DNA from 2 places in the Amycolatopsis sp. NPDC051102 genome. Region 2 is predicted to be linked to the other one. Evidence: riboswitches for the same ligand, from Rfam matches in the RefSeq annotation. Region 2 holds a riboswitch; the other holds the start of a gene.

Region 1 (14,728 bases), on a different contig from region 2:
CAGCGCGCAGAAGTACGAGCGCATCTCCGCGGCGCGCTGGTTGTACTCGGCCAGCTGCGCCGGGGTCGCCTGGTGGACGAGCAGTTCTTCGACCGGCACCCGCAGGACGCGCCGGTGCAGCTCGAGGCGCTGCTCGCGCGAGATGCCCGCCGGGTGCGTCCGGACGTCGAGGTCGACGTACCGGCGGAACCGCAGCTCCACCGCCTCCCGCAGTTCGGCGCGGCGCTGCGCCCGCGCGTCGCCGGGGACGCCCGCGGTCGTGCGCCGCACCCACCAGGAACCGGCCACGGAGTCGCCGTGGCCGAGGACCAGCGCGTGCCGGTAGCGGGCGATGAGCAGGGCGACGTCGCGGCCGCGGGCGTCGCGGCGGGGCTGGCGCGCGAAGTCGGGGCCGATCCACCACCGGGCCAGGTCGGGGTGACCGCGGCTGCAGACGGTGATCACGTCGTCGTAGGTGGCGAGCGCGTCGAGGTGCAGGTCCAGTTGTTCCTGCAGGGCGGCGATTTCGAGTCTGATGTAGACGTTCGCCGGGTCGAGGCTGACCGCCCGGTAGTACTCGGCCAGCGCTTCGTCGTACCGGCGGTAGGTGATGAAGTGGTTGGCTCGCTGGTAGGCGTCGAACAGCTCGTACGGGATCTTCGCGCCGCGCCACGCGGCCCAGTGGATGTTCGTGCGGACGTAGGCGCTGCGCGGGATGACCAGCGCGGCAACGGCGTTCGCGGCGCGGTGCAGGACCCGCGGCCAGTTCTCGTCCTCGATCACCAGCGGGCCGGCGGCGAACCGCGGGACGCGGACGAGTTCGAGGATGAGCTGGTAGCGGCCGGGGGTGTTGCCGGGCCGGACGGTGCCGGTGACGGTGAACGCGGCGGGCGGCTGCGCGAGCCGGATCAGCTTCGTGGCCGCCTTCCACCAGCCGTCCGCGGAGTCGCCGGCGTGCTCGACGATCTGGATGAAGTCGTACGAGCTCCCGGCGCCGGGGACCGGGGTCGGGGTGTAGAGGCGCGAGTCGTTGAGGAACCGCTTGAAGGTGGCGGTCAGCTCGACGGCGGAGTCGATCTCGCGGTCGTGGCTGCCTTCGGGGCGTTCGTCGACGAACACCCGGATGTCGATCTGGTTGGCGCGGTAGGCCGCGCCTTCGAGGCGCGCCCTGCCGACGAAGTACAGCGTCAGGACGGCCGAGACGAGCACGACGGACGTCTGGAGCACGGTCCAGGTGATGACGCTGGCGACCTTCGGGTCCTTCACGAAGGTCAGGTTCTGGAAGAACGGCAGGTAGGGCACGACGGCGAAGCCCGCCGCGACGAGCCCGGCCGTCACCGCCGCCAGCCACCACCGGATCCGGTGGGCTTCGGGCAGCTCGGCCTGGTCGAAGCCGCCGAGCCGGCGCGCGCGCACATCGACCACCCCCTCGTGTCAGGTTACTCGCACAGGGGGTGCGGTTCGTTACGGCCCGTGATCCGCCAGCTCGGCGATGACCTGGGCGTGGCACGGTTCGGGCACGCACCAGCACCCGAGCCGGCGGCCGCGCAGCTCCGGCAGGAGGGCGAGCAGATCCGGCCGGCCGAGGAGGTACTCCCGGTACCGGGCGACGACTTGTTCGCGGGAGCCGTCGGGGCCGGGCCGGAAGGGGCTGGCGAGCTTCGAGCCGGCCAGGTGCCAGCCGCCGCGGTGCATGGCCCGCCCGACGTACACGACATCGGCGTACGCGGGATCGTCCCGGTGCCCCTTCAGGTTGACGACGGTGGTCGGCATCCGCCCTCCTTCACCGTCCGCAACCTTGCTCCGGCGCCGCGCAATCCGCCACCCGGCTCATCCGCGGTCACACCCGGTGGTTCACCTAGTGCAGATGCACTATGCTGAAGGTTCACGGTTGAGCCGTCAGCCGCTGCCGGACGTTCCGCGCCCGGGCCGGCAGGCTGCCGTGTGCGGCATCCCGTCCCGAAAACGTCCGGTCCGCCCCCGCTGCCCGACGAAAGGGTGTGCCGCGATGGTTCCTCAACCCCGCTCGGCCGACCAGGTCCGCACCGCCCCCGGCTGGGTGACCGCCGGCGGCCAGATGGCGCTTCGCGTGCTCGAGCCCGAGCCCGGCACCGTCCTCGTCGAGGTGACCGGCGAACTCGACCTGGGCACCGCCCGCCGCCTGGACGCGGTCCTGCAGGCCCGGCTCCCGGCCCGGCTCGACGAACTCGTCGTCGACCTCTCCGGCGTCACGTTCTTCTCCGTCGCCGGCCTGAACTCGCTGCTGCGCGCGCGGTTGCTCGCCGACGCCGCCGGCGCACGCCTCACCGTCGACGCCGGGGGGTCCCGCGCGGTGCGGCGGCTGTTCACGCTGATCCCGACGGACTTCGACAGCGTCGTGAACGTCCGGCCGGTCCGCTGACCGCTCACCCGGCCGACTGACGGCCCAGCCGCCGGACGGCTTCGACGATCGCCGCGTTCGGCGCGCCCTTCACCAGGTACTCGGTGACGCCGGCCGCGGAGAGCCCGGCGATCGACGTCCGGTCGGCGTAGGCGGAGAAGGCCAGGATCGCGGTTCCCGGGCTGAGCCGGGCGATTTCGCGCGCCGCCCGCGCCCCGCCGCCGCCCGGCATCCGGACGTCGAGAACGGCGACCGCGGGCCGGTGCCGCTCGGCGAGCCGGATCGCTTCGTCGGCGTCGCCGGCCACCGCGACCACGGCGATGTCGGACTGGGAGTCCAGCACCTCTTTCAGGACGTCGCGGATCATCACGTCGTCGTCGGAAATCAGCACCCGCAGCTCGGTCACGGTTCGAGCTCCGGTACGTCGGGCAGCAGGGGCAGCCAGAACTCGACGGTCGTGCCCTCGCCGGGCGTGCTGCGCACCGACAGCCAGCCGTGCGCCGCTTCGGCGCGTTCGTGCATCTCGACCAGGCCGAAGTGGCCCGCGCCGGCGTCGCCGCCTGCCGTGCCGACGCCGTCGTCGGTGATCCGCACCCGCGTCCCGTTGTCCACAGTGGACAGCGTGACCTCGACCCGGCCGGCCCGTGCGTGCCGGTGGACGTTGCTGAGCGCCTCCTGGCAGATCCGGTACACCGTGATCGCCGCTTCCGGGGACGGCTCGGCGGTGAGGTCGTCGCGGACCGAGTGCGCCAGGCCCCATCGGCCCGCGACCTCGTCGACGTAGGCCGACACCGCCTCGACCAGGCCGTGCCGGTCGAGCTCCGGCGGCCGCAGCCGCGACACCAGGCCGCGCAGCCGGGCGATCGAGGCGCTCACCGACTCGTCGAGGCTGCTGACGGCGCTCGCGTGCGGCTCCGGCAGCCGGGAGGCGAGCAGCTGCAGGCGCATGCCGACGGCCACCATGGACTGGATCGACTCGTCGTGGACGTCCCAGGCGATCCGCCGCCGCTCCACCTCCTGGGCCTCCACCAGGTGCCCGACCAGCCGGCGGCGTTCGCGCAGCGCCTGCTCGACGTTGCGGCGATCGGTCATGTCGCGGGTGACCTTCCCGAAGCCGCGCAGCCGGCCCTGCTCGTCGTGGAGCGCGGTGATGACGACGTTCGCCCAGAACCGCGTGCCGTCCTTGCGCAGCCGCCACCCCTCGTCCTCCAGCCGGCCGTCCGCGACCGCGGTTTCCAGCTCCCGCTCCGGTTTCCCCGCCGCCACGTCCTCCGCCGGGTAGAACACCGAAAAGTGGCGCCCGATGATCTCCTCCGCCGCGTACCCCTTGGTCCGCTCCGCGCCCGCGTTCCAGCTGACGATGCGGCCTTCGGTGTCCAGCATGAAGATGGCGTAGTCCTGGACGTTCTGCACGAGCAGGCGGAACCGCTCTTCGCTTTCCCGCAAGGCCGCTTCGGCCGCACGGCGCTCGGTCACGTCACGAATCACCGTCCCGAAACCGCGCAGCTCGCCCTGCTCGTCGTGGAGCGCGGTGACCACGACGTTCGCCCGGAACCGGGTGCCGTCCTTGCGCAGCCGCCACCCCTCGTCCTCCAGCCGGCCGTCCGCGACCGCGGTTTCCAGCTCCCGCTCCGGCTTCCCCGCCGCCACATCCTCCGCCGGGTGGAACCTCGAAAAGTGCCGCCCGACGATCTCCCCCGCCGCATACCCCGTGATCCGCTCCGCCCCTGCGTTCCAGCTCAGGACACAGCCTTCGGTGTCCAGCATGAAGATCCCGTAGTCGAGCACGCCGTGCACCAGCAGCCGGAACCGGTCGTCGTCCATGCGGCAACTCTGCCGGATCGCCGCCGATCGGGCACGGTGGTGCTCAGCTCGCGAGCTCGGCGGACGCGGCGGGCAGGAGGCACCACACCACCTTCCCGCTGCCGTGCGGCGCGGTCCCCCGCACCGTGGACAGGCGGTCGACGAGGGCGAGCCCCCAGCCGCCGTCGGGACCCGCGGGGCGGCGCACCGGCGGCGCCGGGTTGTCGTCGAAGACCTCGATGCGGACGTCCGCGCCGTCCACGCTCAGCCGCAGGACCGGGTCACCGCCGCCGTGCCGCAGGGCGTTCGTCGCGAGTTCGGTGACGACCAGGAGCGCGTCGTCGACGGCGACGCCACCGGCCCAGGCCAGCAGGGTGACGCGGGTGAACCGGCGGGCGGCGGCCAGGCCGCCTGCCAGGTCGGTCAGCGGGCACTCGGCGGTGAGCGGGGCAGGGATGTTCACGACGTCAAGCGTGGCCGAGGCCGCCGGCCGGCGCGAGAGGCAAACGCCCCGGTGCGCGGCTGGTGCAGGTGCATCAGCCGAGGAGACCCTCCCGGCGGGCCACCGCGACGGCTTCGAGCTTCGACCGCGCCCCGAGCTTCTCCAGCACCCGCTGGACGTGGTTGCGCGTGGTGTTGCGGGACACGCCCAGCCGCCGGCCGATCTCGTCGGTCGTCGCGCCTTCGGCCAGCAGGTCGAGGGTTTCGCGCTCCCGCGCGGTCAGGGCGGCCCCGCCGGCGGGTCCCCGGCCGGTCAGCCGGTCGAAGACACCGGGCAGCAGCTCCTGGTCGAAGACCACGCCACCGGCGGCGACGTCCCGCACGGCGGACTCCAGCACGCCGAGCTGGGAAGACTTGAGCAGCAGGCCGGCACCACCGGCCTTGGCCACCTGCACGGCGACCGCCGGGGTCGCGTCACCGGTCAGCACCAGCACCCGCGCACCGCCCGAACCCAGCTCCGCGACGACGCCGAGGGCGTCGCCGTCCGCGAGCCGCCGGTCCAGCACCACGACGTCGGGGGCGTGCTCGCGCGCGTCGGCGACGGCCTCCGCCCGGGACCGCGACCGGCCGACCACGGTGATCCCGTCGGCGCGCTCGAGAGCCTGCTGCAGCGCCTCGGCCACCATGTCGTGGTCCTCCACGAGCAGGACCCGGACGGGACGGGGCTCATCGGCGCTGCTCACGGTGTTCCTCACTCCGGCGGTGGCTGCGCGCCCATCCTAGGCGCCCGGCCCTCCGGCCGTCGTCCGGACGCGGGTCACCAGGCCGGGGAACTCGGCCGCAGCAGCCCTTCGGGACCGGTGACCGGCAGCCAGTCGACGAGGTCCTCGTGGTGGCCCGCGGTCCGGAACACCGGCGGCCGGAACGCCCCGGCCGCCGGTCCGGCGACGCGCAGCACTTCGAGGAACCGGGCGACCGCGCGCGGCGGCGGCAGGACCTCCGGGCCGCCGAGGTAGGCGAGCAGCTTCGCCGCGCCGCCGCCCGCCGGCTCGACGACCGCCGACCAGCCGTGCACCTCGTCCCAGATCAGCGCCAGGTCGTGGCCCGGCAGGTCCGGGTGCGTGCGGTCGAGGGCCACGTAGCCGGAGGCGGGGACGTCGAGGTCGAGCGAACACGACTCGAAGCCGACGCCGACAGCCTGCGCGACCCGGCCGAGGTAGGCACGCAGCCCCCGGGCGAAGTGGTATTCGATGTCCCGGCCGAAGCCGATGAGTGTGTTCATGTCCGCCTCCCGCACCCGTCGCACGGCGGGAGTACCCGATCGGGCGGACGATCACACTTTCGTGGCTATTCCTCGATTGCCCCGCCCACCGCCCGCAAATGGGCGCGGAAAGTCAAGGCCGGATTCGTTTCCCGGGCGGTCAGGAATTCACCGAAACGCACCTGCCGGCGCAACGGTTCGCCGCCGCGGATACGGTCGGCCTGGCGGCGTTCGGTGTCGCGGATCCCTTCCGCGAGCGTGAAAAGTTCACCCGCGTGGGCGAGCGGGACGAACAGGACGCCGTCGTCGTCGCCCAGCACGAGGTCCGACGGCCCGATCCGCCAGGTGCCGACGATCGCCTCGGCCAGGCCGCCTTCGACGCGCGGGCCCAGGCTCAGCGGCCCGGTGGGCAGGGAGCCGAGGCTGAACACCGGCAGCCCGATGGCCCGGATGTCCGCGGTGTCGCGGTGCAGGCCCCAGATGACCACCCCGGCGAGCCCGGCGGCGCGCGCCTCGAGCACCACGAGGTCGCCGACGCAGCTTTCGTCGAGCCGGCCGCCGTTGTCGACCACGAGCACCCCGCCGTCCGGGGCGTCCTCGAAGGCCTCCAGGAAGACGTCGACGCTGCCGACGTGCCGGGCCGGGACGGCCGGGCCGAACAGGCGGGTGCCGGGCGCGACCGCGCGCGTCCCCGCCGGGGCGCAGCGCACCGGCAGCCCGGCGCGGATGCAGGCGTCGGCGAGGTGGGCGGTGGTCAGCGTCGCGAAGCGCGGCCTGAGTGCTTCATGCTCCATATCCGGAGAATCTAGCCAGCGTCGGCGGTCTCCCCGGTCAGCCACGCCAGGTACTCGGCGCTGCCGCCGACGATCGGGGTGGCGATCACCTCCGGCAGGTCGTAGCCGTGCAGCTGCCGCAGCCGTTCGGTCAGCGCCGCCACCCGGGCGGCGGTCGTCTTGATCTCCACCCGCCACTCCTGGCCGGTCTGCACCGCGCCGTCCCACCGGTAGACGCTGGTGATGGGCCCGACGACCTGGGCGCACGCCCCGAGCCGGGCTTCGACCGCCTGGGCGGCCAGCTCCCGCGCCGCCGCTTCCGAGTCCGTCGTGGACGTCACGATCACGTGTTCTGCCGCCATGCCGCCGAGGTTACCGGCGACCTTTCACCCGGAATTCGAGACAGCGCAACCACCCGGCGGCCAGGATGGGCGGCACCCCGCCGCCGACGTGAGGATCCGAGGATGAGCCGCTTGCCCGCGCTGGCCGTTTCCGCTCTGGTGACCGCCGCGGTCCTGTCCCCCGGCACGGCCCACGCCGCGAGCCCGCCGTTCACCGGGTCGGTGTTCCGGGCGACCCACAACAGCTATTCGGGCAACGTCGACGGGGCCAAGAACTCCCTCGGCTACCAGCTCGACCACGGTGTGCGGTTCCTGGAACTCGACGTGCACGACAACGGTTACGCCACTTCGCACGACTACGCCGTCGGGCACGACTCGCCCGGCAACCTCGTGGACCACAGCGGCGGCAACCCCGCGTCGAACAACCTCCGCGACTGGCTGGCCGTCGTGAACACGTGGTCGGCGCAGCACCCGGCCGCCGCGCCGATCGTCGTCATGCTCGACCTCAAGGACGACCTGACCGACAACCCCTCCTACGCGGCCGGCAACCTGACCGCGCTCAACCAGGAGCTGGAGTCGGTGTTCGGGGGGCGGCTGCTGCGGGCGCAGGACTACCCGGCGCAGCCGGACGTCGACGCGCTGCGCGGGCGTGTGCTGCCGCTGCTGTCCGGTGACGGCGGATCCCGCACCGAGTACAAGCGGGACGTCGGCTACCACCCGGCGGTCGCGCTCAACGGGCGCGGCCAGGTCGTCGAAGTGCACGACTCCGGAGCCGGCGCCCTCTGGTACTGGACGGGCACCTACGGCGCCGACGGGCGCGTCACCTGGCTGCGGCACGGCAAGTACGACAGCGGGCAGACGCCGGCGGTGGCCCTCAACGACAACGGCGACCTCGTCGAGGTGCACCAGTCGCAGAGCGCGGCCACGCTCTGGTACCACGTCGGCAAGCTCGGCGCGGACGGCGAGATCACCTGGCAGGCGTCCCACCAGTACGACAACGGCGTGCTGCCGACGGTCGCCTTCACCGACGCGACGCACCTGCGGGAAATCCACCAGAGCCAGAGCAGCAGCCAGAACTGGGACTGGGCCGGCGTGCTGGCGGGCACCACGGTGTCGTGGTCGGGCAACGGGAAGACGTCGGACGCGCGGTTCGCCAAGGCGACCGCCACCAGCGCCGGGCGGACGGTGTCGGTGTGGACCGGCGCGGACGGCCCGACCTCGGCGCAGACGCTGCGCGCCGACACCGACCGGGTCGCCGGCGACCGGATCCGCTACCGGCAGGTCGCCTTCGACGAGTTCCAGAAGGGCGACAGCGCCGAACTCCAGCAGGGAGCGCTGTTCTACGGCGCCCCGGCGACGGAGTCGGCGTTCATCACCTCGGCCCGGCAGGCGGGCAAGCTGGTCCGCGGCTGGGACTTCGACTCCGCGAGCCAGGCCACCACTCCCCTGGCGAACTACCCGGCGACCAACCACCCGTACGACAGCTGGTACCAGACGCTGCTGACGGGCAGCGGCGCCGTCGAGTAGGCCACCGTCAGCGCTTCGCCAGGGACCGGTAAGCGGCCCTGGCGAAGCTCGGCGGCATGAAGAACCGCACCGTCCTGATCTCCGGCGCGAGCATCGCCGGCCCCGCTCTGGCCTGCCTGCTGACCCGCTACGGCTGCACGGTCACAGTCGTCGAACGTGCCCCGGCGCTGCGGCCCGGCGGCCAGGCCGTCGACTTCAAGGGCGCCACCCACCGGACCGTCCTGGCGCGCATGGGCCTCCTCGACGAGGTCCTGCGCCGCCGGACCGGCGGCCGGGACCAGACGATCGTCGACGCCGACGGCGAGCCGCGGGCCGTGATTCCCGGCGAATTCACCGGCGGCGACATCGAAATCCGCCGCGGCGAGCTGTCGGAAATCCTTTACACGCACTCGGACTGCGAATACCTCTTCGGCGACACCATCACCTCGCTGACCGAGACCGCGGACGGCGTCGACGTCACCTTCGCCCACGCGCGGCCGCGCCGGTTCGACCTGGTCGTCGGCGCCGACGGCATCCACTCGAACGTCCGGCGGCTGGCCTTCGGCCCGGAACGCGACTACGTCCGGTACCTCGGCTACCACTACGCGCTGGCCGAGCTCGGCGAGGAACTCGGCGGCGGCGACGCGGTCATGTACAACGAGCCGGGCCGGATGGCCGCGGTCGGCGGGCCGAAGGCGTCGGCGTTCTTCGTGTTCGCCTCACCCGAGCTCGACTACGACCGCACCGACACCGAAAAGCAGCGGCAGCTGCTGATGGACGCCTACCAGGGCGCCGGCTGGCGGGTGCCGGAGCTGATGGCCAGGATCCCGCAGGCTCGGGAGTTCCACCTGGACTCGCTCAGCCGCGTCACGATCGACCGCTACGCCCGCGGCCGGGTCGTCCTGCTCGGCGACGCGGCCTACGGCAACACCCTCGGCGGCTTCGGCACCGGCCTGGCCGTCGTGGGCGCGTACGTGCTGGCGGGCGAGCTCCACGCGGCCGGTGGCGACCACCGGATCGCGTTCGCCCGCTACGAGGAGCTGTTCCGCGGCTACGCGAAGGTCTCGCAGCGCGGCAGCGCGGGGCCGTTCCTCGCGCCGCCGTCGCCGCTGCGGATCAAACTGCGGGACTGGACGTTCAAGTCCCGCTTCCTGCTCGGCCTGATGCTCAAGGCGACCGGCAAGTTCGCCACGGACATCGAGCTGCCGGACTACGCCTCGGGGTCGTAGGCCAGGTTCGGCCGCAGCCACTGCTCGACCTCGGCGATCTCGACGCCCTTGCGGCGCGCGTAGTCCTCGACCTGGTCGCGGCCGAGCCGGCCGACGGTGAAGTAGCGGGCGTCGGGGTGGGCGAAGATCAGGCCGGACACGCTCGCCGCCGGTGTCATCGCGTACGACTCGGTCAGGTCCATGCCGAGCTCGCCGGCTTCCAGGAGCTCGAACAGCTCGCGCTTCTGGCTGTGGTCGGGGCTGGCCGGGTAGCCCAGCGCCGGGCGGATGCCGCGGAACCGCTCCGCGTGCAGGTCCGCCAGTTCCGGCTCGGCGTCCGGCTCGAACCAGTCGCGGCGGGCGCGCAGGTGGATGTGCTCGGCGAACGCCTCGGCGAGCCGGTCGGCCAGCGCCTTGACCATGATCGCCCGGTAGTCGTCCTGCTCGGCCTCGTACTTCGCCGCCAGCGTCTCGGCGCCGTGGATCGCGACCGCGAACCCGCCGAGGTGGTCGCCCTCGGGAGCGATGTAGTCGGCGAGACAGCGGTTCGCGCGGTCCTCCGGCTTCGAGGTCTGCTGACGCAGCATCGGGAACCGGACGTGCGAGAACTCGCCGTCGAGCAGGATGTCGTCGCCCTCGTTGTGCGCGGGCCAGAACGCGTACGCGCCCTTCGCGGTGAAGCTGCCCTCGGCGATGATCTCGTCGAGCAGCTTGTTGGCGTCGTCGAAGAGCTCCCGGGCGACCGGCTGCTCGAGGATCGCCGGGTACTTGCCCTTGAGCTGCCAGGCCAGGAACAGGAACTGCCAGTCGATCATCTCGCGCAGTTCGGCGATGGCCGGTTCGACGACCCGGGCGCCGGTGAACAGCGGGACCGGCAGGTCGGCGAACACCACGCGCTCGCGGTTGGCCCGCGCCTGCCCGAGGGTGAGCATCGGACGGCGCTGCTTGCTCGCGTGCTGCTCGCGCAGCACCTCCTGATCGGCCCGGTTCTTCTCGGCGAGCGCGATCGAGCGGTCCGGGTCGAGCAGGTCGGACACGACGCCGACGACGCGCGAGGCGTCGAGCACGTGCACCGTCGCGTTGTCGTAAGCCGGGGCGATCTTGACCGCGGTGTGCTGGCGGGACGTCGTCGCGCCGCCGATGAGCAGCGGCAGCTTCAGCCCGCGCCGCTGCATTTCGGCGGCGACGGCGACCATTTCGTCCAGCGACGGCGTGATCAGCCCGGACAGGCCGACGGCGTCGGCGCCTTCGGTGACCGCGGTGTCGAGGATCTTGCCCGCCGGCACCATCACGCCGAGGTCGATCACCTCGTAGTTGTTGCAGCCGAGGACGACGCCGACGATGTTCTTGCCGATGTCGTGGACGTCGCCCTTCACCGTGGCGAGCACGATCTTGCCCTGGCCGCCCGCCGAAGCGAGCCGGCCCTCCTGGCGCGCCTTCTCCTTCTCCGCCTCCATGTACGGCTCGAGGTAGGCGACCGACCGCTTCATCACGCGGGCGCTCTTGACCACCTGCGGCAGGAACATCTTGCCGGAGCCGAACAGGTCGCCGACGACCTTCATGCCGTCCATCAGCGGGCCCTCGATGACGTCGAGGGGCCGGGCCATCTGCTGCCGCGCCTCTTCGGTGTCGTCCTCGATGTAGTCGACGATGCCGTGCACGAGCGCGTGCGAGAGCCGCTCGCCGACCGTGCCTTCGCGCCACGAGAGGTCGATGACGCGCTTGGTGCCGCTGCCCTTGACGTTCTCGGCGAAGCTGACCAGCCGGTCGGTGGCGTCTTCGCGGCGGTCGAAGAGCACGTCCTCGACCAGCTCGAGCAGCTCCTTCGGGATGTCCTCGTAGACCGCGAGCTGGCCGGCGTTGACGATGCCCATGTCCAGGCCGGCCTTGACCGCGTGGAACAGGAACGCCGAGTGCATCGCCTCGCGCACCACGTCGTTGCCGCGGAAGGAGAACGACAGGTTCGAGATGCCGCCGCTGGTCCGCGCGCCGGGGCAGCGCTCCTTGATCCGGGGCAGCGCCTCGATGAACGCCTTCGCGTAGCCGTTGTGCTCGGAAATGCCGGTGGCGACGGCGAGGACGTTCGGGTCGAAGATGATGTCCTCGCCCGCGAAGCCCGCCTTCTGCGTGAGCAGGTCGTACGCGCGGCCGCAGATCTCGACCTTGCGGTCGGCGGTGTCGGCCTGCCCGCGCTCGTCGAAGGCCATCACGACGACGCCGGCACCGTAGTTGCGGATGGTGCGCGCCTGGGCGAGGAAGGGCTCCTCGCCCTCCTTGAGGCTGATCGAGTTGACCACGCCCTTGCCCTGCAGGCAGCGCAGGCCGGCTTCGAGCACGCTCCACTTGGAGCTGTCGACCATCACCGGGATCCGGGCCACCTCGGGCTCGGTCGCGATGAGGTTGAGGAACGTCGTCATCGCCTGCTCGGACTCCAGCAGGTCGGCGTCCATGTTGACGTCGAGCAGGTTGGCGCCGCCGCGGACCTGCTCGAGGGCGACGTCGACCGCGCCCTGGTGGTCGCCGGACTCGATGAGCCGGCGGAACCGCTTGGAGCCGGTGACGTTGGTGCGCTCGCCGATCATCACGAACCCGGTGTCGGCGCCGATGCCGAACGGCTCGAGCCCGCTGAAGCGCATGTGGGTGCGCGGCGCCGGCACCCGGCGCGGGGCCACGCTCTTCGCCTCCGCGGCGATCTTCGCGATGTGCGCCGGGGTGGTGCCGCAGCAGCCGCCGACCAGGTTGACCAGGCCTTCGCGGGCGAAGCCGCCGATCAGCCCGGCCGTCTCCTCCGGCGTCTGGTCGTAGCCGCCGAACGCGTTCGGCAGGCCGGCGTTGGGGTGGCAGGCGACGTAGGCGTCGGCGATCCGCGCGAGCTCCTCGACGTGCGGGCGCATCTCCTCGGCCCCCAGCGAGCAGTTCACGCCCACGACCAGCGGTTTCGCGTGCTCGATGGAGCTCCAGAACGCCTCGACGGTCTGCCCGGACAGCGTCCGGCCGCTCAGGTCGACGATCGTCACCGAGATCCACAGCGGCAGGTGCGGGGCGACCTCACGGGCGGCGGCGATCGCGGCCTTGCAGTTCAGCGTGTCGAAGATCGTCTCGATCAGCAGCAGGTCGACGCCGCCTTCGGCGAGACCGGCGATCTGTTCGGCGTACGCGGCCTTGACCTGCTCGAACGTGACCGCCCGGTACGCCGGGTCTTCAACCTTCGGCGACAGGCTGAGCGTGACGTTCAGCGGCCCGATCGACCCGGCGACGAACCGGCCGCCGGCTTCGTCGGCGGCCTGGCGGGCGATCTGCGCACCGCGGACGTTCATCTCGCGGACGTGGTCCTGCAGGCCGTAGTCGGCCTGGCCGATGCTGGTGGCGGTGAAGGTGTTCGTCGTGGTGATGTCCGCACCCGCGGCCAGGTACTGGCGGTGGACGTCGAGGATGACGTCCGGGCGGGTGAGGTTCAGCAGGTCCGGGTCACCGGTGACGTCGTGGGTGTGCTCGCCGAAGCGGTCGCCGCGGTAGTCGGCCGGGGTCAGCCCGGCGCCCTGCAGCATGGTGCCCCAGGCACCGTCCAGGACCGCCACCCGCTGGTCGAGCAGCTCGCGTAGCTGTGCTTCTGACTCGTGCGGGGTGTTCACCGGCAGCCTCCCTCGATCGGGAGGCGCCCTTGGTTGGTCATTCCCGGCCGAGCGTGGCGGACCCGGTGGTCCGTTGCAGCGCCTCTCGGCCTGTGGTCCACGGTATCGGAACCGGGCCCGCGCACGCCATCCCGCCCCGCCGGGGTGTCCACTGACTGGGACGATGTCCGTCCACAATGGAGTATCCGGGCCACCCTGCACCTCCGTCGACCGACCGCGCCACGACTGCCTCGCCGAGTGTGTCAGCCCGGTATCGAGCACCCCTCAAGGCCACGAAGCGTGATAGTCGAACTCCGGAAAGTCACCGGCACCCCGCTTGAAAACTGAAACACGTTCTAATACGCTCCGCGGGTGGACTACGGAATCGTGCTGTTCACCAGCGACCGGGGCATCACCCCCGCTTCCGCGGCACGCGCCGCCGAAGCCGCGGGGTTCGCGACGTTCTACGTCCCCGAGCACACCCACATCCCCGTCAAACGCGAGTCGCCGCACCCGCGCACCGGGGATGCCTCCCTGCCCGACGACCGCTACAGCCGGACGCTCGACCCGTGGGTCGCGCTGGCGACGGCGGCCGCGGTCACCGAGCGGATCCGGCTCTCCACCGCGGTGGCCCTGCCGGTCGAGAGCGATCCGATCACGCTCGCCAAGACCATCGCCAGCCTCGACCACCTCTCCGGCGGCCGCGTCACGCTCGGTGCCGGCTTCGGCTGGAACGTCGACGAGCTGACCGACCACGGCGTGCCCGGGAACCGGCGCCGCACCGCACTGCGCGAGTACCTCGAGGCGATGCGGGCACTGTGGACGGAGGAAGAAGCCGCCTACGACGGGGAGTTCGTCTCCTTCGGGCCGAGCTGGGCGTGGCCGAAGCCGGTCCAGCCGCACGTCCCCGTGCTGCTCGGCGCCGGCCCGACCGAGAAGACGTTCCGCTGGATCGCGCGGCACGCGGACGGCTGGATCACCACGCCGGCCGACTCGGACCTGGACGGCAACGTGGCGCTGCTCAAGGAGATCTGGCACGCCGAAGGCCGTGAAGGCGCGCCGCGGATCTGCGCGCTCGGCGAGCGGCCGGACCCGGAACGCCTGGCGCACCTGGATTCTCTCGGCGTGACCGAGACGATCTTCGGGCTCCCCGACCGCGCACCGGAGGAAGTCGAAGCGTGGATCGGGCGGCTGGCCGGGAAGCTCACCCTCGCCCCCGCGCACTGAAACCGGCGGGACACGGACGAAATCCGTGCCCCGCCGGCGATCGACCCCCCGGGGTCAGCTCTTGGCCGCGACCTTCTGCCGCGCGCGCAGGTCGAGCTCGATCTGCTCCAGTGAGCGGCCCTTGGTCTCCGGGACCAGCCACTTGGTGAGCCCGAACAGGACCACGTTCACCCCGGCGAACAGGAACATCGAGCCACC
Region 2 (14,728 bases):
TGGCCGGCAACAGCGCGGCCCTGTTCGGGAAGGGCGCCTGCGAGCAGATCATCATCCGGCTCACCCACGGCTACTTCCTGTTCATGGGCATCGGCTCCGGTGCCGGGCTCGCGGTGCTGACCTCGGGCGAGGCGGACATGAAGGTGGTCGCCTACGAGATGACGCAGTTCATCACCAACGCCGGGCACGCGCTCACCCCCGAGGTGCGCGCGGAGCTGCGGCAGGTGCTGACCGCGCGCCGGCCCCGGATGTGACGCCGATGCCTGATCAGTCTTCCGGGGGTCCGGGTGGCAGAGCCCCCGGCCCGGGGCGAAGCCCCGAAGCGCACGCCGAGGATGTGATGCCCGTGTCCACAGCGGACACCCCGTTGCCGCGCCGGAGCCGCCGGATCCGCGCGTACGCGCTCACCGGCGGCCGCACCGGTACCCGGTTCCAGCTGCTGGTGGAGACGCTGGTGTCGGTGCCGGAGTACGACCCGGCGCTGAGCGACACGCTCATGCCCGAGTCGCGGGGGCTCTACGAACGCGCCCGCGTGCGGTGCTCGATCGCCGAGCTGTCGGTCGGCCTCGACCTGCCGCTGGGCGTGGTGCGGGTGCTGATCGGCGACCTCGCCGCCCAGGGGGCGGTGTTCGTGCACCCGACCGCGCACGCCTACCACCACGACACCAACGTGCTCGAGAGGATCCTTGATGGGCTCAAGCGGCTCCCCGCCTGAGGGCGATCTGCTGACGATCTCCGCGAAGATCGTCGTCGCCGGGGGCTTCGGTGTCGGCAAGACCACGTTCGTCGGGGCGGTCTCCGAGGTGCCGCCGATGAGCAACGAGGCGTGGATGACCGAGGCCGGGGAAGGCATCGACGAAATCCCGCCCGGCGGCAAGTCGACCACGACCGTGGCGATGGACTTCGGCCGGATCACCCTGCGCCCGGACCTGCTGCTGTACCTGTTCGGCACGCCGGGGCAGGCGCGGTTCTGGTTCCTGTGGGACGACCTGAGCCGGGGTGCGCTCGGCGCCGTCGTGCTGGTCGACACCAGCCGGATCGACGAGTCGTTCGCGGCGATCAACTACTTCGAGAACGACTCGGAGCTGCCGTTCGTCGTGGCGGTCAACCAGTTCGAGGGCAAGCCGGTGCACGACCTCGACGAGGTGCGCGACGCGCTGGCGCTCGACCCGGCCGTCCCGCTGGTGACCTGCGACGCCCGCGACCGCGCGTCGACGATCGCCACCCTGACCGAACTGGTCAGCCACACGCTGTCGCTGGCGGTGCTCTCCGGCCCGGCGGGCCGCGAGCTCGCCGGCAGCACCCCGCACGCCTGAACCGGAAGGTGAAGAGCTCCATGCGCAAGGTCCTGGTGGTGGGCGCCGGGCAGTCCGGGCTGCAGCTGGCCCTCGGGCTGCAGGCGAAGGACTACGACGTCACGGTGATGTCCGCGCGGACGCCGGAGGAGATCCGGCACGGGCGGGTGATGTCGACGCAGTGCATGTTCCACGACGCGCTGCAGCACGAGCGGGACCTCGGGATCAACCTGTGGGAGGCCGAGACGGTCAACGTCGAGGGCCTCGGCGTCTCGGTGGCCGCGCCGGACGGCGGCCGCGCGCTCGACTGGTTCGCCGAGCTCGACGAGCCGGCGCAGTCGGTCGACCAGCGGGTCAAGATGGCCGGCTGGCTGGAGCTGTTCGAGGACCGCGGCGGCAAGCTCGTCATCCACGGCGTGATGACGTCCGAGCTGGACGCGCTGTCCCGGCTCTACGACCTGGTGATCATCTCGGCCGGCAAGGGCGAGCTGGTCCAGCTGTTCGACCGGGTGCCCGAGCGCTCGCCGTACACGCGGCCGATGCGCGCGCTTTCGCTGGTCTACGCCCACGGGGTGGGCCGGCGCCCGGAGCACCCGGACAAGGTGGGGGTGCGGTTCAACATCGTCCCCGGCGTCGGCGAGCTGTTCATGATCCCGGCCTACACGCTGAGCGGCAACTGCGACATCCTCTTCTTCGAAGGTGTGCCCGGCGGGCCGCTGGACTGCTTCGACGACCACCCGGGCCCGGACGAGCACTTCAAGCGCGTGCTCGACCTGATGCGGCAGTTCGTGCCGTGGGAGTACGACCGCTGCCGCGACGCGGAGCTGACCGACGCGAAAGCGACCCTGGCCGGCGGGTACCCGCCGGTGGTGCGCCACCCGGTCGGCACCCTGCCCGGCGGGGCGATCGTGCTGGGCATGGCCGACGTCGTCGTGGCGAACGACCCGATCACCGGGCAGGGGTCGAACAACGCGAGCCACTGCGCGGCGACCTACCTGGAGGCGATCGTCGAGCGCGGTGACCGGCCGTTCGACGCGGCGTGGATGGAAGCCACGTTCGAGCGCTACTGGGAGTACGCCCGGCACGTCACCGAATGGACGAACGCGCTGCTCCTGCCGCCGCCCCCGCACGTGCTCCAGATCCTCGGGGTGGCCGGGCAGAACCCGGCCGTGGCCCGGCGGTTCGTCAACGGATTCACCAACCCGGCCGACTTCCAGCACTGGTTCATGGACCCCGCACTTTGGGAGAAATACCTGGCAGAGGTCTAGATCAGACTGTCGCCGGGGGACGATCCGGGCTACCGTAACTACCGAGAGTGAAGTCGGCAGGGTGGTCTATCGGAGGTACGTGGCATGCGGGCGATGTGGAAAGGCTCGGTGTCCTTCGGGCTGGTCAGCATCCCGGTCCAGCTGTACGCGGCCACCGAGAACAAGAACGTCTCCCTCCGGCAGGTGCACGAGGCCGACGGCGGCCGCATCCAGTACAAGCGGTTCTGCACGATCGACGGCCAGGAGGTGCCGTACGCCGAGATCGCCAAGGGCTACGAGCTGCCCGACGGCGAGATGGTGGTGATCACCGACGCGGAGATGGCCGAGCTGCCGCTGTCGACCCAGCGCACCATCGACGTGCTGGAGTTCGTCCCGCTGGAGTCGATCGACCCGATCCAGTACGACCGGACCTACTACCTCGAGCCGCAGAAGAACGCGGTGAAACCGTACGTCGTGCTGCGGGACGCGCTGCACAAGTCGAGCCAGGTGGCCATCGCGAAGGTGGCGGTCCGGCAGCGGGAGAGCATGGCGGTGCTGCGGGTGCACGCCGACGTCCTGGTGATGACGACCATGCTGTGGCCGGACGAGGTCCGCGAGCCCGACTTCCCGTTCCTGCGCGACGACCCGCCGCAGATCCGGCCGCAGGAGCTGACCATGGCCGGGTCGCTGATCGATTCGCTGGCCGAGCCGGTGTTCGAGCCGGACAAGTACCACGACCACTACCGCGAGGCCCTCGAGGAGATGATCGAGGCGAAGGTCGCCGGCGACGAGACGACCAAGCCCGCGGCGGTCACCGCCAAGGCCGGCGTCGTCGACCTGATGGCCGCGCTCCAGGCCAGTGTGGACGCCGCGAAGAAGTCGCGGCAGTCCGCGTCGGAAACGTCCTCTTCGGAGGCGTCGGAAGCGTCCGATGCGTCCGATGAGGACGAAAAGCCGGCGAAGAAGAAGCCGGCCGCTCGCAAGCGGGCCCCGAAGTCGGCCTGAACCCGCCAGGGCATCGGCGGCGGCGTCAGGACGGCGTCAAGAGCGTAACCCGATCGTGTATGCAGCTGTGTACACGGGCTTGGCGATGTGCTAACACTAACGGGGTCCTTCGGCTCTCCCTCCCCCTCGGAGCCGGAGGACCCTTTCATGTCCGGGGTAGTCCGGACGCTGACCGCCGCCGGGGTACGCCGGACCCGTCGAGCAGGGCGACCGCCGTTTCGGTTTTCGCGTTCGCGATTTACCTGACAGGCGATGTTGCCGGTGCGTTTTTTACCGGCAACGGAATTTTCGCCGGACCGGATTCGTCCTCGCGGTCATTTTTCGTGGCTTCGCGGCAGATTTTACTCTGCCCTTGCCTTTCCGCGGTGGTGCGGACAGGCCGAACGGCCTGGCGCGGCCAGCATTGCTGCTGACGCGCGCCAGGCCGCGGCGAGGTCTCGGGATCAGTACCAGTGCGCCCGGCCACCGATCCGGCGGCCGGTGCCGCCCAGGATGGCCAGTGCCACGCCAGCCACCGCGAGAATGATACCGATGGTGTACAGCACCGGGATGCCCACGATGAACCCGATGACAAGCAGAATCACACCGAGAATGATCACTTGACACACTCCTTCGCATGAGACCCGGCCCGGCTCCGTGCCGTCCGGGCGGATGCGCTCTCGACGGGAGGATGGCCAGTTTCCGGATAAACCAAACTACGGCGAATGGAGCAATCTTGGATCAGTACCGGTAGTGATCGAGCTTGTACGGACCTTCGACGTCGACGCCGATGTATTCCGCCTGGGCCTTCGTCAGCTTGGTGAGCTTCACCCCGAGGGCGTCGAGGTGCAGGCGGGCCACCTTCTCGTCGAGGTGCTTGGGCAGCCGGTGGACGTCGGTGGCGTACTCGCCGGGCTTGGCGAACAGCTCGATCTGCGCGATGGCCTGGTTGGTGAAGGAGTTCGACATCACGAACGACGGGTGGCCGGTCGCGTTGCCCAGGTTCATCAGCCGCCCCTCGGACAGCACGATGATCGCGTGGCCGTCCGGGAACGTCCACTCGTGGACCTGCGGCTTGATCTCCTTCTTCACCACCCCCGGCAGCTTCGCCAGGCCGGCCATGTCGATCTCGTTGTCGAAGTGCCCGACGTTGGCGACGATCGCGTTGTGCTTCATCCGGCCCATCTGCGCCGCCGAGATGATGCCGAAGTTGCCGGTGGTGGTGATGAAGATGTCGGCCTGCTCGACGACGTCGTCGAGCTCCACGACGTCGAGCCCGTCCATCGCCGCCTGCAGCGCGCAGATCGGGTCGATCTCGGTGACCGAGACCCGGGCGCCCTGGCCGCGCAGGGCCTCCACCGCGCCCTTGCCGACGTCGCCGTAGCCGCAGACGAGGACGCGCTTGCCGCCGATCATCACGTCGGTCGCCCGGTTCAGGCCGTCCACAAGGGAGTGCCGGATGCCGTACTTGTTGTCGAACTTGGACTTCGTGACGGAGTCGTTGACGTTCATCGCCGGGAAGAGCAGCTCGCCGTCCTTGGCGAGCTTGTAGAGCCGCTTGACGCCGTTGGTGGTCTCCTCGGTGACGCCGCGGATCTCCTTGGCCATCCGGGTGAAGCGGTCGCCGTCGGCGGCGAGGCTCGCGCGGAGGGTCTCCAGGACGATCCGGAACTCCTCCGGGTCCTCTTCGGACGGTTGCGGGACGGCGCCCGCGGCCTCGAACTCGACTCCCTTGTGGACGAGCAGCGTGGCGTCGCCGCCGTCGTCGAGGATCATGTTCGGCGCCTGGCCGCCGGGGAAGGCGAAGAGCTGGTCGGTGCACCACCAGTACTCTTCGAGCGTCTCGCCCTTCCAGGCGAACACCGAGGTGCCCGCCGGGGCGTCGACCGTGCCGCCGGGACCGACGACGACCGCGGCGGCGGCCTCGTCCTGGGTGGAGAAGATGTTGCAGGACACCCAGCGCACTTCGGCGCCGAGGGCCACCAGGGTCTCGATGAGCACGGCGGTCTGCACGGTCATGTGCAGCGACCCGGCGATGCGGGCGCCCTTCAGCGGCTGCGCGGCGGCGTATTCGCGGCGGATCGCCATCAGGCCGGGCATCTCGTGCTCGGCCAGCCGCAGCTGGGTGCGGCCGGCGTCGGCCAGCGTGAGGTCGGCCACGGCGAAGTCGAGGCCGTTGCGCTTCTGGAGTTTGTCACTCATTTTTCGGTGCACTCCGGAGTTCGTCGACGGAACGCTCGGGAGGCACGAAAGTCCTTGCGGACAAAGAAAAAGGCACCTCCCTCGCGGGAGGCGCCCTTGGAGTCGTGGTAACGGGCCGAGCGTGGCGGAAGGATTTCCGTCGCAGCGCCTCTCGGCCCGGAACCAGGATGGCAAAGCGGCCGCGAGGCTGTCAAGCGAGCGGGCGCGCCATGAGGATGTCGTCGACGTCGCGGCCGTCGATGCGGAATTCGCCCCGCAGCACGCCTTCCACGACGAACCCGCACCGCTCGTAGACCCGGCGGGCGCCGGTGTTCGGCCCGAGCACGCGCAGCGTCACCTTCCGGGCGCCCCGCCGCCGCGCCTCGGCCACGGCGGCGTCGACGAGCTGCCCCGCGATCCCGAGCCGCTGCCGGTCCGGGTCGACGGCGAGCCCGTCGATCACCACCACGTGCCGGTGGGCGGGGATGCCGAACCCCTCGCCGAGCCGCACGTACCCGGCGACCACGCCGTCCTGCTCGGCGACGAGGAGGTCCTCGGGACGCGTGTCGTCGCCGAAGAACGGCGTTCCGGCCGGCGGGGCCGGGGCGGGGGAGACAGCCGGGGTCCACGTGCGCTCGTCGATCTTCGCGAGCGCGGCTTCGTCCTCGGCGCGGGCCGTCCTGGTGGTGATCACCCGGGCATCCTGGCCGAAACCAGCGCGGCGTGCGAACGGATTACACCAGGTGTGCGCGCCGCCAGATGTTCTCGGAGCGGCCGCCGATCAGGCCCGCCTCGCGCAGGAACGGGACGATCTTCTCCGCCATCCAGCGCCGGGTCTCGTGGAAGTGGGGGTTCGCCAGTGCCGCGGCGCGGCCCTCGCGCGGGTCGATCCCGACGCTGCGGTAGATCCGCGCGTCGACCATGCTGTCGATCACGCCGAACGCGACCAGGGCCGTGCGCAGCCGGTGCCGCTGGAGGGCCGCCTTCGACAGCTTCGGTGTCTCCCGCAGCACCTCCTCCTTGGCGAACCGGACGTGCCGGGCCTCCTCGACCACGTGGATGCGGTTGACCGAGCGGATCAGCGGCTGGATGCCGTCGTCGTCCATCATCGACCGCTGCAGCCGGTCGGTGGTCTCCTCCGCGACCAGCACGCTGGCGAACATCGACGGGCCGGCGGCGGTCGCGCCGAACACCTTCGCGGCGCGGTGCACCACCTTCGGGACGCCGTAGCGCGGGACGCCGAGCCGCTCGGCGGTGCGGGCGAACATCACCGAGTGCCGGGTCTCGTCGCCGATCTCGGTCATCGCGTACTGCGCGTGCTCGGTGCGCGCGTCCAGGTCGAAGACGTACCGGGCCAGCAGCTGCATGAGGACGATCTCGAACCACAGGCCGACGCTCATGATGCTGGCGATCTCGTGCTTGGACAGCTCGATCCGCTGCTCCGGGGTCAGCTTCGCCCAGAGATCGGTGCCGTAGAGGGAGACGCGCTCGAGCGGCATGTACGCCTTGCCCTCGGCGAGCGGCGCGGCCCAGTCGATGTCGACGTACGGGTCGTAGGAGTTCTTCGCGGAGCTCTTGAGCAGGCGAGCCGCGGTGACGTCCCGGTCCTGGGCCTCGACGCCCATGGCGACCTCCGGAAAAGTAGGGGGTACGCGGTGTACTAGTTACTTCGGGGAGCGTACACCGCCCGGCCGGTCCTGAGTAGGCTTCCGCCGTGACCAAGGTCGACGGACGGGCCGCGCGCTGGGCGGGCCAGCAGGAGCGGCGGCGCGCCGAGTTCGTCGACGCGGCACTGGCCGCCATCGCCGAGCACGGCCCGGACGTCTCGACCGAGCAGATCGCCGAGCGCGCCGGCGTCGCCCGCACCCGTCTCTACCGGCACTTCGACGGCGCGGCCGACCTGCAGCGGGCGATCGCCCAGCGCGCGGCCGAGCTGGTGACGGCCGACCTCGCGCCGCTGTGGCACCCCGAAGGCTCGCCGAACGAGATGATCTCCACGGTGATCTCGACGCACCTGCGCTGGCTGACCGAGCACGCCCACCTGCACCGCTACCTCACGCGCACGCTGCCGGGCGGCCCGGACGACCGCCCGGACGTCCGCGGCGCGATCGCCCGCCACCTCAGCGGGCTGTTCACCGGCTACCTGACGGCGTTCGGCCTCGACCCGGCCCCGGCGGACACGATCGCCTTCGGCCTAGTCGGCTACGTCGAGTCGGCGACGACCCGCTGGCTCGACCACCCGGGCACGCTCAGCCTGGCCCAGCTGACCGGCCAGCTCACCGGCACGATCTGGGCGATGCTGGACCACACGCTCCGGGCCGGCGGGGTCACGGTGGACCCGGACCAGCCGCTGCCGCTGCCGGACGAGGTCTCCCGCGGCTCGTCGTGAGTGTTAAGGCGAGTTCTAACCCTCCTTACCACTCACGACTCCTCGCGCCGGAATTCCGCCCGCACGCCCAGCAGCCGCACCGCGCGGGTCAGGGTGAACATGCCCAGCACCTCCCGGGCCGCGCGGTCGATCGCGGCGGCGTCCGACGTCGGCTCCGGCAGCGTGATGCTGTGCGTGTGGGTCAAGAACGGCACGAACCGCACCTTGACCGCGACCCGCGCCGCCGGCCGGCCCTCGTCGAGGACGTCCTGGGCGACGCGTTTCGCCAGCGCCGACACCTCGGCCGCCATCTCCGCCGGGTCCGTCAGGTCGCGCTGGAACGTCGTCTCGCGGCTGCGGGAGCGGGCCACCCACGGTGTCGCGCTCACCTCGGCGTCGCTGATGCCGCCGCCGAGCAGCCGCAGCCAGGGCCCGGTCTTCGGGCCGAAGTGCGCGGCGAGCTCCGCCGGGTCCGCGCCCGCCAGGTCCAGGACGGTGTGGATGCCCAGCGAAGCGAGCTTCTTCGCCGTCTTGCCGCCGATGCCCCACAGCGCGTCGGTCGGGCGGGCCGCCATCACCGCCCACCAGTTCTCCTGCGTCAGCCGGAAGATCCCGCCCGGCTTGCCGAACCCGGTGGCGAGCTTGGCCCGCAGCTTGTTGTCGCCGATCCCGACCGCGCACGACAGGCCGGTCTCGCGTGCCACCGCCTCCTGGATCGACGCCGCCAGCGCCTCGGGGCCGGCCGTCTCGGCGCCGGCGAACGCCTCGTCCCAGCCCAGCACCTCGAGCACGACCGGCAGCTCCCGCACCGCGGCCATCACCCGCGCCGATACCTCGAGGTAGGCGTCCGGGTCACTGGGCAGGAAGACGGCGTCCGGGCAGCGCTTGGCGGCGATCCGCAGCGGCATGCCGGATTGAACGCCGAACTCGCGGGCCTCGTACGACGCCGTCGCGACGACGGCGCGTTCGGCCGGGTCGCCGTTGCCGCCGACCACGACGGGCTTGCCGCGCAGCTCCGGGTGGCGGGCGATCTCGACCGCGGCGATGAACTGGTCGAGGTCGACGTGCAGGACCCACTTCACGTCGCCCAGTCTGCCTCAGACCTCGCTCAGCCGTCGGCCCGTGGCGCCGTCCTGACCGGAACGAGGTGCTCAGATCCCGTGCCGCGCCACGTGGGTCCAGACGGTGCCGGTGAGGGCGATGATCCCGCACAGCGTCACGCCGGGGTCGGGCAGCGCGAGGCCCAGGACCAGCAACGCAACGGCGGTGACGTCGAAGACGATCAGGAGGGTGGAGCGGAGCGCGCGCGACTTCGGGCGCCGGCCGTCGCGCAGCGCGGCAGCCAGGTCGGGGTCGCTGAGTTCGAGACTGCGCTCGATCTTCTCGAGCTCGGTGCGATCGTGGTGACTGAGCATCGGGGCACTCCTTCGGCGCCGAACCCGCCGTATCGCCGTAGCGAATACCCAATCGTCCTCCTCGCGAACCGCCGAACGCCTTCCGATTTCGTGCTTTTCTCTGGGCCGACCGGGTGATCCGCGCTCCGTGACCGGGCTTCGCCACGTTAAGTTGCTGCGTGAACGTGGCCGGTCACGGCCGGACGGCTGGGGGCGGCCACGTCCTGGCGTCGTGCCCGTGCCCGGTCAGGACCTTCAAGCAAGCGGAGGATTCCATGACCCTGCCCACCGAACCGATCGGCAGCATCCCGCGTCCCGGCTACCTGGTCGAGGCCCTCGGCGAGTTCGCGGCCGGCCGGATCGACGCCGCCGCGCTCGCCGAGCTGGAGAGCCGCGCACTGGCGGACACGATCCGCCGGTTCGAGGAGACCGGCTCGCCGGTGCTGAGCGACGGCGAACAGGGCAAACCGAGCTTCGCCACGTACCCGCTGGCCGGCCTCGAAGCGCTGGCACCGGACGGCGTCGTCATCCCGTTCGCCGACGGGCACACCCGGCAGCTGCCTCGGCTGACCGCGGGCCCCTTCCGCTACGCGACCCACGCTGACTCGTACTTGACGCGCGCGAAAACGCTTACCGACCGGCCCGTCAAGCAGGCGGTGATCGCCGCGTCCGCGCTTTCGCTGATCTACCCGGCCGACGGGATCGAGGGGTACTCGCAGGAGCAGTTCGTCGCCGACCTCGTCGACGAGGCCGAGGCGGACATCCGGGGCAGCCTCGACGCGGGCGCGGACAGCGTCCAGATCGACTTCACCGAGGGACGGCTGTCGCTGAAGCTCGACCCGTCGGGCGGTCTGCTGCGGCAGTTCGTCGACCTCAACAACGCGGTGCTCGACCGGTTCACCGCCGAGGAACGCGCGAAGATCGGCGTCCACACCTGCCCGGGCGGCGACCAGGACTCGGTGCACAGCCTCGACGTCGACTACGCGGGCCTGCTGCCGGCGTTGTTCGGCCTGAAGGCCGGCCGCTTCTTCGTCCAGCTGGCCAGCGAAGCCGACCCCGAGCGCGCGCTGCGGGTGATCGCCGACCACCTCAAGGCGGACCAGCGGATCTTCGTCGGCGTCATCGACCCGATCGACCCGCGGGTGGAGACGGCGGAAGAGGTCAGGGACCGGGTGCTCACCGCGGCTAAGTACGTGCCGGCCGAGCGGCTCGGCACCTGCGACGACTGCGGGTTCTCGCCGTTCGCCGACGACACGTCGACCTCGCGCGACATCGCCTTCGCGAAGATCAAGGCCCGCGTCGACGGCACACGCCTGGCTTCCGAGATCCTCTGAGCGCCGGCGGCGTGGGCCCGGAGGCGGGCTCACGCCGTTTCGGCGGCGACCTTCAGCCCCAGCGCGACGAGCACACTGCCCAGCACGGCGTCGAGGACCCGGCGGACCCGCCCGGCGCTGAAGAACCGCTTCAGCGCCCCGACGACCACGGCGAGGGTGACGAACCACAGCACGGTGCCGGCGGTGGCGATGGCGGCCAGTTCGAGGGTCTGCAGGGTGGCGCCGTCCGCGGGGAGGAACTGGGGGAGCAGGGCCAGGAAGTACACGGCGACCTTGGGGTTCAGCAGGTTGGTCACCAGCCCCTGCCGGAAGGCGGCGCCGGGCTTGAGCCGCGCGGCACCGGTGGCCTCCCCGAGATCCCGGTATTCGCCGCGGCGCACGGCCAGCCAGGCCTTGACCCCGAGCACGACCAGGTAGGCCGCCCCGGCCAGCTTGACGACGGTGAAGGCGATCGCGGAGGCGGTCAGCACGGCGGCGACCCCCAGGGCGATCGCGACGACCCAGGCGAAGACCCCGAGCGCGATCCCCAGCCCGGCGGCCATCCCGGCCCGCCGGCCCCCGGCGAGCGATGAGCGGGTGACGACGACGAAGTCGGGCCCGGGCGACATCGCCCCGAGCACGACGACCAGCAGGAACGATACGGCGGTGGCCCCGGGGATCATGACCCTGAGAATACGACCCGGCTGCCAGTGGTTTTCCCGCCGGACGACGTCGCGCCCGCACGCCGTGCCGGTGCGGATGTTCGAATTTGAACTTCGTGTAGGGTCGATCTTGTGGGTGACTCCAGGGGCGACGGCATGACGGCCGAGGTGCGGACGCGGGTGCGGATCCCGCTGCGGCTCGATGGCGGCGTCGCGGTCGACGCCGAGGCCGTGACCTTCCGCGGGCTGGCCGACGGTGGTGAGCACCTGGCGTTCGTCCTCGGTACCCCCGGCGACGTGCCGCTGGTGCGGCCCCACTCGGAATGCCTCACCGGTGACGTCTTCGGGTCGGCGCGCTGCGACTGCGGCCCGCAGCTGGCCGAGGCCGTCGCGCGGATCTCCGAGACCGGCGGCTACCTGCTGTACCTGCGCCAGGAGGGCCGGGGCATCGGGCTGTACAACAAGCTCGACGCGTACGCCCTGCAGGACGGCGGCCTCGACACCTACGCCGCGAACGCCGCGCTCGGCCTGCCAGAAGACGCCCGCGACTACACCGTCGCCGCCCAGATGCTGGGCGCGCTCGGTGTCGGCCGGGTCGACCTGCTGTCCAACAACCCGGACAAGGCGGCGCAGCTGCGCGCGGCCGGGATCGCCGTGCGCGACCAGGTCCCGACGGGCGTGTTCGCGACCGAGAACAACGTCCGGTACCTGCGCGCGAAGGCCGAGCAGACCGGGCACACGCTCACCCTGCCCGGCCTGGCGAGCTGACCCGGAGGGTCGGTTCAGGCCAGGCGCTGGGCCGCCGCGGCCGCCGGGCTCGTCGTCAGCTTTTCCAGCAGGCCGATCAGGGTGGTCTGTTCCGCGGGGGTCAGGGACGCCGCCCAGGCCTGTTCGCGGGTGTTGTGCTCCTGGTAGGCGTCGGTCACCGCCGTGTGGCCCGCCTCCGTCAGGGTCAGGCGGACCGCGCGGCGGTCGTGGGGGACCTGGGTGCGGGTCACCAGGCCGTCCCGCTCCAGGGTCTTGACCAGCGCCGACACCGCCGCGCGGCTCATCCCGGCGAGCCGGGCCACGTGGCGGGACTCCAGCGGGCCCGCCAGCCACAGGACGAACAGCACCCGGAAGCCGCCCCAGCTCCAGCCGCGGGGGCGGTGGACCGTCGACTCCCAGTCGTAGACCAGCGCCCCCGCCAGGCGGTGCAGCGTCAGGCCGAGGCGCATCGCCACCGGGTCGGTCGCGGGCAGCTCGGCCTGCGTCTTCCCGATCGCGTAGTCGACGAACGAGAGGTAGTCGAGGTCGGCCGGTCGGTCCGTCATGCGGCCAGGTTAGGCGAACGGGGGTTCCCCGCGGGGGCCGGCGGGGCTAGCCTGACCCGAAGGTAGTCAATCCTTTGACAATCGAGGAGCGCTCGCCGTGACGAAGAAAGCCTTCGCCTCTTCGGCCGACCTGGCGGAGAAAGCGCAGACCCTGGAAGTCCTCGCGGACGGCGTCTACGCCCTCACCGCCGAGGGTGACCCCAACATCGGCGCGATCGAAGGCGAGGACTTCCTCGTCTGCTTCGAAGCGCTCGCCACCCCGGTCGCGGCCGCCGAGTGGCTCGCGAAGCTGCGCGAGCACACCGACAAACCCGTGCGCTACCTGGTGCTGAGCCACTACCACGCCGTGCGCGTGCTCGGCGCGTCGGCGTTCGACGCCGAGGTGATCGTCGCGCACGAGAACACCCGCGCGCTGGTCGCCGAGCGCGGCAAGGAGGACTGGGAAAGCGAGTTCGGCCGGATGCCGCGGCTGGCGAAGGGCGCCGAGTCGGTGCCCGGGCTGACCTGGCCGACGCTGACCTTCTCCGACCGGCTCACGATCGACCTCGGCGGCGACCGCGGCGACCTCGTGCTGCAGTACTGCGGGCGCGGCCACACCGAGGGCGACATCGTCGCCTGGCTGCCCCGCGAGAAGATCCTCTACGCCGGTGACCTCGTGGAAGCCGAAGCCGCGCTGTACACCGGCGACGCGTTCCACCGCGACTGGGCGTCGTCCACTTTGGACCGGGTGGCCGCGTTCGGGGCCGAGACGCTGATCGGCGGCCGCGGCGGGGTGAGCCGGGGCCGGGAGGCGGCCGACGCCGCCGTCGCGCAGACCCGGCACTTCCTCACCACGATGCTCCGCGAGGTCGGCGCGGTCCGCGACGCCGGCGGCACGCTCAAGGAAGCCTTCGAACGCACCCACGCGGCCCTGCACGACCAGTACGGCCACTGGCCGATCTTCGAGCACTGCCTGCCCTTCGACGTCTCGCGGCTGTGGGACGAGCTGGGCGGCATCGAACGGCCGGTGGTCTGGACGGCCGAACGCGACCGCGAAGTCTGGGACCAGCTCCAGGGATGACGGTCGCCGTCCTCGGCAGCGGCCCGGTCGGCCAGACGGCCGCGCTGCTGCTCGCGCGCTGGGGCGTACCGGTGGTGCTCGTCGACGAGCACGAGGTGCGCGACCCCGTCGGGTCCAAGGCCATCTGCCAGCAACGGGACACCTTGGACGTCTGGGCGTCGCTCGGCGCCGGGTGCCTCGCCGAGGAAGGGCTCACCTGGACGACCGCGCGGACGTTCCACCGCGACCGCGAGCTGTTCTCGCTGACGCTGCCGGACGCGGGGTCCGCGCTGCCGCCGTTCGTCAACCTCTCGCAGGCCCGCGTCGAGGCGGTCCTGGACGAGCTCGTCGCGCGGCAGCCGCTGATCGACGTCCGCCGCGGCCACCGCGTCACCGGCGTGACCCAGCCCGGCTGCGTCGAAATCCAGTGCGAGACGAAGGACGGGCCACGCCGGATCGAGGCCGACTACGCGATCGCCTGCGCCGGCGCGCGGGGCGACACCGTGCGGCGGGCGCTCGGGCAGCACCTCGGCGGCGTGTCGTTCCGGGATCTGTTCCTGATCTGCGACATCCGCGCCGATCTGCCCGGCTGGGCGGCGGAGCGGCGGTTCTACTTCGACCCGCCGTGGAACCCGGGTCGCCAGGTGCTCATCCACCCGTGCCCGGGCTCGGAGTTCCGCATCGACTGGCAGGTCCCCGCGGACTACGACCTCACGGCCGAGGAGTCGGGCGGCGCGCTCGACCAGCGGATCCGGGCGATCATCGGCGACCGGCCGTACGAGGTGCGCTGGCGATCGGTGTACCGCTTCCACACGCGGCTCGTCGACCGGATGTGCGTCGGGCGCGTGCTGCTGGCGGGGGACTGCGCGCACCTCGTCGCGCCGTTCGGGGCACGCGGCCTCAACTCCGGGGTCGCCGACGCCGAGAACGCG

What was found. Region 2 has a riboswitch for S-adenosylhomocysteine ahead of ahcY (adenosylhomocysteinase). Riboswitches for the same ligand answer to the same signal wherever they lie in the genome.
Region 1: linked by a shared signal. The riboswitch ahead of metH (methionine synthase) and the one ahead of ahcY (adenosylhomocysteinase) in region 2 are both predicted to bind S-adenosylhomocysteine.

What each region holds. Positions count from the first base shown of each region.
Region 1 covers NZ_JBFBBT010000010.1:58,934-73,661, forward strand. The annotation lists gene AB0M93_RS26435 (hypothetical protein) at 1-1,404, opposite strand, end outside; gene AB0M93_RS26440 (DUF4326 domain-containing protein) at 1,444-1,752, opposite strand; gene AB0M93_RS26445 (STAS domain-containing protein) at 1,988-2,380, shown strand; gene AB0M93_RS26450 (response regulator transcription factor) at 2,385-2,765, opposite strand; gene AB0M93_RS26455 (PAS domain S-box protein) at 2,762-4,183, opposite strand; gene AB0M93_RS26460 (ATP-binding protein) at 4,227-4,625, opposite strand; gene AB0M93_RS26465 (response regulator transcription factor) at 4,699-5,346, opposite strand; gene AB0M93_RS26470 (DUF6292 family protein) at 5,421-5,885, opposite strand; gene AB0M93_RS26475 (RraA family protein) at 5,951-6,658, opposite strand; gene cutA (divalent-cation tolerance protein CutA) at 6,670-6,999, opposite strand; gene AB0M93_RS26485 (hypothetical protein) at 7,102-8,505, shown strand; gene AB0M93_RS26490 (FAD-dependent monooxygenase) at 8,562-9,713, shown strand; gene metH (methionine synthase) at 9,695-13,324, opposite strand; S-adenosyl-L-homocysteine riboswitch at 13,339-13,417, opposite strand; gene AB0M93_RS26500 (TIGR03619 family F420-dependent LLM class oxidoreductase) at 13,676-14,530, shown strand; gene AB0M93_RS26505 (sugar porter family MFS transporter) at 14,585-14,728, opposite strand, start outside.
Region 2 covers NZ_JBFBBT010000002.1:400,576-415,303, reverse strand. The annotation lists gene AB0M93_RS07815 (roadblock/LC7 domain-containing protein) at 1-254, shown strand, start outside; gene AB0M93_RS07810 (DUF742 domain-containing protein) at 341-715, shown strand; gene AB0M93_RS07805 (ATP/GTP-binding protein) at 690-1,316, shown strand; gene AB0M93_RS07800 (styrene monooxygenase/indole monooxygenase family protein) at 1,337-2,563, shown strand; gene AB0M93_RS07795 (Ku protein) at 2,648-3,547, shown strand; gene AB0M93_RS07790 (hypothetical protein) at 3,991-4,146, opposite strand; gene ahcY (adenosylhomocysteinase) at 4,268-5,728, opposite strand; S-adenosyl-L-homocysteine riboswitch at 5,810-5,887, opposite strand; gene AB0M93_RS07780 (GNAT family N-acetyltransferase) at 5,919-6,401, opposite strand; gene AB0M93_RS07775 (diiron oxygenase) at 6,442-7,332, opposite strand; gene AB0M93_RS07770 (TetR/AcrR family transcriptional regulator) at 7,422-8,096, shown strand; gene AB0M93_RS07765 (DNA polymerase IV) at 8,129-9,157, opposite strand; gene AB0M93_RS07760 (DUF3040 domain-containing protein) at 9,227-9,490, opposite strand; gene AB0M93_RS07755 (cobalamin-independent methionine synthase II family protein) at 9,745-10,803, shown strand; gene AB0M93_RS07750 (LysE family translocator) at 10,833-11,465, opposite strand; gene ribA (GTP cyclohydrolase II) at 11,601-12,212, shown strand; gene AB0M93_RS07740 (MarR family transcriptional regulator) at 12,227-12,757, opposite strand; gene AB0M93_RS07735 (MBL fold metallo-hydrolase) at 12,855-13,817, shown strand; gene AB0M93_RS07730 (FAD-dependent monooxygenase) at 13,814-14,728, shown strand, end outside.